2 regions of the Geothrix mesophila genome follow, and region 1 is predicted to be linked to the other one. Evidence: riboswitches for the same ligand, from Rfam matches in the RefSeq annotation. Region 1 holds a riboswitch; the other holds the start of a gene.
What was found. Region 1 has a riboswitch for S-adenosylmethionine ahead of MLG87_RS13985 (bifunctional homocysteine S-methyltransferase/methylenetetrahydrofolate reductase). Riboswitches for the same ligand answer to the same signal wherever they lie in the genome.
Positions count from the first base shown of each region.

Region 1 (3,399 bases):
GGGCTTGCCGATGCTGGCGCCGCCGAGATCGAGGCCCGTGTTGAGGCGCTTGAGCATGTTCACGAGGCCGATGGCGTCCACGTCGAAGACCGCCGTGGCCTGGGGGTACGGCCCCAGCTTCGGGGGATCGCCGGTGACGGCCAGGATGTTGCGCAGACCCAGGCCCGCCGCGCCCAGGAGGTCGCTCTGCATGCCCAGCAGGTTGCGGTCCCGGCAGGCGTAGTGGAGGATGGTCTCCACGCCCACCTGCTGCTCGATGATGAGGGCCGTGGCCAGCGCGGACATGCGGGCCATGGCCCGGGGGCCGTCCGGCACGTTGATGGCGTCCACGCCCAGGGCCCGGCACTGGCGGGTCTTCGCCAGGAGCTTGTCGTACTCCATGCCCTTGGGCGGCACGAGCTCGACGGTGTGGGTGAACTCGCCCTGGGCGAGCTTGAGGCTGAAGCGGCTGCGGAAGGCGAAGGGCACCTCGGGCTGTGGCTGCTCGTGCGGCTTGAGCTCGTAGCGCCCCCCGGCCTGGACGAAGGCCCGCTCCTGGCGGAAGGCCCCCCGCATGGCGCGGATATGGGCGGCCGTCGTGCCGCTGCAGCCGCCCACGGCGCGGGCGCCGCCGGCCAGGGCCCGGGCCGCGAAGCCGCCCAGGTATTCGGGGCTGGCCCCGTAGATCAGGCGGCCATCGACCATGTGGGGCAGGCCGGGGTTGGGCAGCAGGACGATGGGCCGGGTGGTGACGCCCTTCAGGTGCTCCAGCAGCCGCAGGTGGGGCGCGGGGCCGTTGCCGCCAATGAGGCCCACCAGGTCCGCGCCCCAGGTGTCGAGCTGCTTGATGAACCATTCCGGTTCCGCGCCGAACAGGGCCTGGCCCTCGTCGTTGGTGGTCATCAGGGCGGCGAGGGGCAGGTCGCGCACCCCCTGGACGGCGAGGATGGCCTGGTGGATCTCGTTGAGGTCCTCGAAGCCCTCCAGCACGACCAGGTCGGAGCCGGCCCCGATGAGCGCCTCCGCCTGCTCGCGGAAGAGGGCCCGGGCCTCGTCGAAGGAGGTGGGTCCCCAGGGCTCGATGCGAACGCCCAGGGGCCCGATGCAGCCCGCCACCCAGGCGCGGGTCTGCTGCTGGGCGATGGCCTGCTTCGCCAGGGCCACGCCCTCGCGGTTGATGGCGTCGAGCTGGCCCTCCAGGCCCCGGGCGGCGAGCTTCAGCCGGTTGGCGCCCCAGGTGTTGGTGGTGAGCACCTGCGCGCCCGCGGCCAGGAACTCACCGTGGATGGCCAGCAGCAGGTCCGGCGTCTTGAGGTTGCACTCCTCGAAGCTCCGCTGCAGCGTGATGCCGCGGTCATGCAGGGCCGAGGCCGTGCTTCCGTCGAAGAGGAAACACTCGCCCTCGTCGAGGGCCTGCCGGAAGGTGGATTCGGTCATGGATGCGCCTGGTGGTGATCAGGGCGGTCCTCATCGGTATCCAGGAGGTCTCGGGTCAGTCCGGGTCGTTCGGTATCTTCCCCCCGGGCATGCCGGGGGCAGGAGTTGGCACCTTGCGTTCGCAGGTTGCCAAGGTTTCACAGGGCCTTTCCCTCCACCTTTCTGGATAGCGCTATGGAGTGCCGGGGGCACTCATGGGGACTGCCAAAGATCGAGGAACCAGCATGGTCTGACCACGCCTGTCCGTCAAGCCTGCGGCGGCGGGGCGACCCCTTCCCCGGCCGGATGGGCCGTGAGGCCCTTGCGCTTCAGGTGGCCCCAGCTGTCCTTGCCGCGGATCCAGTCGAAGGTGCCCCGGAGTCGCCACCACAGTGTCAGCTGCCGGTAGCCGAAGTTCTCGGCCACGGCCGCGAACAGGAGCAGGGCCCAGGCCTTGAGGCCCTGGTAGCGGTGGCCGCTGATCTCCTGGAGCACCACGGCTACCACGGAGTTCAGAACGCCCAGGAGCAGGGCCACGTAGATGAAGAGGATGGCGAAGGGCGTGTTCAGCGAGTGGGTCCAGACGGACCAGGCGAAGACGAGGTAGCCGCCCACCTCGACCACGGGGGCCAGGGCCTCGAAGAAGATGAAGTAGGGCATGGAGAAGAACCCGATGCGCCCGTACTTCGGATTGAAGCACATCGTCCGGTGCCGCCAGAGGGTCTCCAGCAGGCCGCGCTGCCAGCGGTTCCGCTGCCGGCCCAGGCCGTGGAAATCCTCCGGCACCTCGGTCCAGCACACGGGATCGGGGACCAGGGTGATGTGGTGGGGGCGCTTCCACTCGCGCAGGCAGCGGTGGAGGCGCACGACGAGCTCGAAGTCCTCGCCGATGGTGGCGGTCTCGAAGCCCCCCGCGGCCACCACCAGGTCCTTGCGGAACACACCGAAGGCGCCGCTGACGATGAACATGCTGTCCAGGGAGGCCAGGCCCACGCGGGCGAAGAGGAAGGCCCGCAGATACTCCACGATCTGGAAGCGCGCCAGCCAGGAACCGGGCAGGAAGATGCCGCGGATGCCCATGGGGGTGACCTTGCAGCCGTTCACGGGCCGCACCACGCCGCCGGAGGCCACCATGTCCGGGCGGTCCATGAAGGGCCGGGCGATGCGGAGGAGGGCGTCATTCTCCAGGAGGCTGTCCCCGTCCATGCAGCAGACCAGCGGGTAGCGGGCCAGGTTGATGCCGCAGTTCAGGGCGTCGGCCTTGCCGCCGTTGGCCTTGTCCACCACCACCAGGTTGGGCACGTAGGCGCTCTCGTAGATGCCACGCACCTCCTGGGTGGGCAGCAGGTGGCGCACGACGCGCTGGCTCGGCTGGAGCTTGAAGGCCTTGATCAGGCGCTCGAGGGTGGCGTCCGTGCTGCCGTCGCTCACCACCACCACCTGGAACTCGGGGTAGCGCAGGCTGATGAGGCTGTTGACGCTGGGCACCGCGCCGGCCTCCTCGTTGTAGACCGGGCAGATCAGCGTGATGGGCTTGTAGTGGCTGGTCTCGAAGGCCGTGTCGAGACGGTCGATCCTTACCGCGTCCAGGTAGCTGCGGATGGAGAAGAAGGCCCGCAGGATCAGCGACAGATTCGTCAGCTGCATGGCCAGGTAGTAGAGGAGGATGCCCCACTCGGCAAAGGCCAGGATGACGGCGCGGAAAGTCACAGGTGCCCCCGTTCATCGGCCCACTCGAGCCGCTCCCGGGCCATGTCGCGGGCGAAGCGGTCGGACGCGGGATCGTCCGCCAGCCAGGACAGGGCGGACACGCCGGAGTGGCCCAGGTCCACGAGGCTTTGGGCGGCGTTGCGGCGGACCTCGTAGACGGGATCGGTCATCAGCGGGAGCAGGTCGGGAACCGCCGAGGGGCCGCCCAGCACGCCCAGGGCCCGGGCCACCTGGGCGCGGATCTCCCAGGCCGGGCTTGCGGCGAGGCTCAGCACCCGCGGGTAGACCTCCGGG
Region 1 covers NZ_JAKZLD010000004.1:364,569-367,967, forward strand. The annotation lists gene MLG87_RS13985 (bifunctional homocysteine S-methyltransferase/methylenetetrahydrofolate reductase) at 1-1,416, opposite strand, end outside; SAM riboswitch class I at 1,486-1,589, opposite strand; gene MLG87_RS13990 (glycosyltransferase family 2 protein) at 1,663-3,105, opposite strand; gene MLG87_RS16215 (HEAT repeat domain-containing protein) at 3,102-3,399, opposite strand, start outside.

Region 2 (3,399 bases), on a different contig from region 1:
CGCCCGCCTCTGGGACGACGCCATGAGCAAGGCTCGTTTCGAGTTCCGCTGGGAGGACCAGTTCAACCTGGCCCTGGACCCCGACACCGCCCGCGAGTTCCACGACGAGACCCTGCCCGCCGAGGGCGCCAAGACCGCCCACTTCTGCTCCATGTGCGGCCCCCACTTCTGCTCCATGAAGATCTCGGACGACGTGCGGCAGTACGCCGAAGCGCATGGCTACAACGAGGAGGAGGCCCTGCAGAAGGGCATGGAGGAGATGGCGGAGACGTTCGTGCAGAAGGGCGCCGAGGTCTATCAGAAGGCCTGATTCGCTCCCTGCACGAAAAAGCCCCGCCACCGGCGGGGCTTTTTCGTGGATGGGCGCGTATCATCGGGGCGGTTTCTCATCCAGGAGGCAGTCATGGCCGCGAAGAAGATCCTCATGCTCGTGGGCGATTTCGGAGAGGACTACGAAATCATGGTGCCCTTCCAGACCCTGCTCGCCGTGGGCCACACGGTCCACGCCGCGTGCCCCGACAAGAAGGCCGGCGAGTCCGTGGCCACGGCCATCCACGACTTCGAAGGCCACCAGACTTACTCCGAAAAGCCCGGCCACCGCTTCGCCCTCAACGCCACCTTCGCGGACCTCAAACCGGACCAGTACGACGCCCTGGTGATCCCCGGCGGTCGCGCCCCCGAGTACCTGCGCCTCAACCCCAAGGTGCTGGAGATCGTTCGCCACTTCTTCACCGCCAAGAAGCCCGTGGCCGCCATCTGCCACGGCGCCCAGATCCTCTCCGCCGCGGGCGTGCTCGAGGGACGCACCTGCTCCGCCTATCCCGCCTGCCGCGCCGAAGTGGAAGTGGCCAAGGGGAAGTACGCCGACATCGCCATCGATGGCGCCGTCACGGACGGCAACCTCGTCACCGCCCCGGCATGGCCCGCCCATCCCGCCTGGATCGCCCAGTTCCTGCAGGTGCTGGGAACCCGCATCACCCTTTGATCCGCGAGCCTGGTGTCAATTACTTGTTGGCAGACCTTTCCCGGCTCTCCATACTGGTCGTCCACAGGATCTTTGTCAGTTTCATCACGCGATATCCAGAAAGGTGGAGGGACGGGCCCTGTGAAACCTTGGCAACCTGCGAGAGCAAGGTGCCAATTCCTGCCGCGGTCGATTGATCGACCGCGGAAAGATGCTGACGTGTCAGAAGCTGACATGCGAAGGGGCCCGAGAAATCGGGCCCCTTCGTTAGAGTGCCTAACCAAACCCCGACCGGGCCGCGAGAAAGCCAGGCGGGATGCACCGCAAGGAAGGGCCCGCAGGGCGATGTGGTTCATCGTTCAAGGGCCGTGACGCCGCGGGGCGCCCACCTGGCTTTCTCCCTCCGGGCGAGGGCCAGCGGGCGTCGCGGTGCCGCGTCACGCTCGTCGCGCGTAGTACCCGCTACGCGTCTCCTCGCGTTCCTCGCCTCGCTCGCCCGGTGGCCCTCGCGCGGCCCCGTGGGGGTTTGGTTAGGCACTCTGATTTGGATCGCAGTGGAACGACGGAGATCCTCCACCACGGAGGCTCCCTTGAGCGAGCAGTACCTCGATACCAACGTGCCGGGCAACCCGGCCTACCACTTCACCATCCTGCCCCCGGCACGGGAGAGCGAGGCCGGCTGGATCCACCGGGCCGGGCTGGTGCCGGACGCGGGCCTGGCCACCCAGTGCGTGCATGCGGGCGTGCAGCCCGATCCGGCCTATGGGTCGGTCATGCCGCCGCTGTACCTCTCGTCCACTTTCGCCTTCAAGGACATCTGCACCAACGCCGGCTACGACTACACCCGCAGCGGCAACCCCACCCGGGCGGCCCTGGAGGAAGCCCTCGCCCTGCTGGAGGGCGGCCACGGCGCCACTTGCACCAGCACGGGCATGAGCGCCATCCTCGTGGTCCTGAACCTGCTGCCCCACGGCAGCCACCTCGTCTGCACCGTGGACTGCTACGGCGGCACCTTCCGCCTGCTGGAGCACGCCAAGCGCTTCTACGGCCTGGAGGTCACCTACCTCGACCTCGCGGACCTCGAGGCGGTGGCGGCGGCCCTCCGGCCCAACACGCGCCTGATCTGGATCGAGTCGCCCTCGAATCCCCTGCTGCGCCTCACGGACATCGCCGCGGTGGCGGAGCTGGCCCATCGCCAGCCGGGTTGCCTCGTGGCCGTCGACAACACCTTCCTCTCGCCCTACCTCCAGCGGCCCTTCGAGCTGGGCGCCGACCTCGTCATCCACTCCACGACCAAGTACCTCAACGGCCACAGCGACGTGGTGGGCGGGGCCGTGGTGGCCGGGCCGGGCCGCCTGGCCCTCACCCAGCAGATCCAGAGCGTGAACAACCTGCTGGGCACCTCGCAGGCGCCCCACGACTGCTTCCTGGTGCTGCGCGGCCTGAAGACGCTGCCCCTCCGCATGCGCCAGCACGAGGCCACGGCCCAGGTGCTGGCAGAGTTCCTGGCGGCCCACCCCGCCGTGGGGAAGGTCCACTACCCGGGCCTGCCCGGCCACCCGCAGCACGGGCTGGCAAAGCGGCAGCAGCGCGGCTTCGGCGCCATGCTCAGCTTCGAGCTGAAGGAGGGCGGGCCGGAGCGGCTGAACCACGTGCTCCGGAGGCTGCGCTGGTTCACCCTGGCGGAGAGCCTGGGTGGCGTGGAGTCGCTGGTGGCCCACCCGGCCTCCATGACCCACGCCTCCATGACGCCCGAGGCCCGGAAGCGCGCCGGCATCAGCGACGACCTCATCCGGCTCTCCGTGGGCCTGGAGGACGTGCGGGACTTGCGCGCGGACCTGGTCCAGGCCCTGGCGGTCGACTGAGGCCGATCCCACTCCGACAAGGCTCGAACGCCACCCAAAAACCACAAGCCGGAACGAGAAGAGCGCGATGCGGAGCCAAGCTCCGGGCGAAGCCCCCGAAGGTTGGCTCGCGGGACACAGAACCATCTGGGCTCAAGAACCCAAATCACCCTTTGCGCCCTTTGCTCGCCCGGAAGGCGCTTCGCGCGCTTCGCGTTCTGTTTTTTTCCGGGCCGTCGGCTGCGAGAGCTACTGGACCCCCAGCAGCTCCACATCGAAGATCAGGTCGGCGTTGGGCGGGATGTCTCCGCCGGCGCCACGGGCGCCGTAGCCCAGCGCCGCGGGGATGTACAAGGTGCGCTTGCCGCCCGCCTTCATGGTCATGAGCCCCTCGTCCCAGCCCTTGATGACACGGCCCACACCGATGGGGATGGCCAGCGGCTCGCCGCGATCCACGGAGCTGTCGAACTTCTTCCCCTTCTTCCCGTGGTCCGACAGCCAGCCCGTGTAGTGGACGAGGCAGCGCTGGCCCCGCTGGGGCGCGGCTCCCGTGCCCACCTTCGTGTCCAGGTACTTCAACCCGCTGGCTGT
Region 2 covers NZ_JAKZLD010000002.1:146,890-150,288, reverse strand. The annotation lists gene thiC (phosphomethylpyrimidine synthase ThiC) at 1-310, shown strand, start outside; gene MLG87_RS08085 (DJ-1/PfpI family protein) at 404-985, shown strand; SAM riboswitch class I at 1,074-1,182, shown strand; gene MLG87_RS08080 (trans-sulfuration enzyme family protein) at 1,555-2,829, shown strand; gene MLG87_RS08075 (FKBP-type peptidyl-prolyl cis-trans isomerase) at 3,058-3,399, opposite strand, start outside.
Region 2: linked by a shared signal. The riboswitch ahead of MLG87_RS08080 (trans-sulfuration enzyme family protein) and the one ahead of MLG87_RS13985 (bifunctional homocysteine S-methyltransferase/methylenetetrahydrofolate reductase) in region 1 are both predicted to bind S-adenosylmethionine.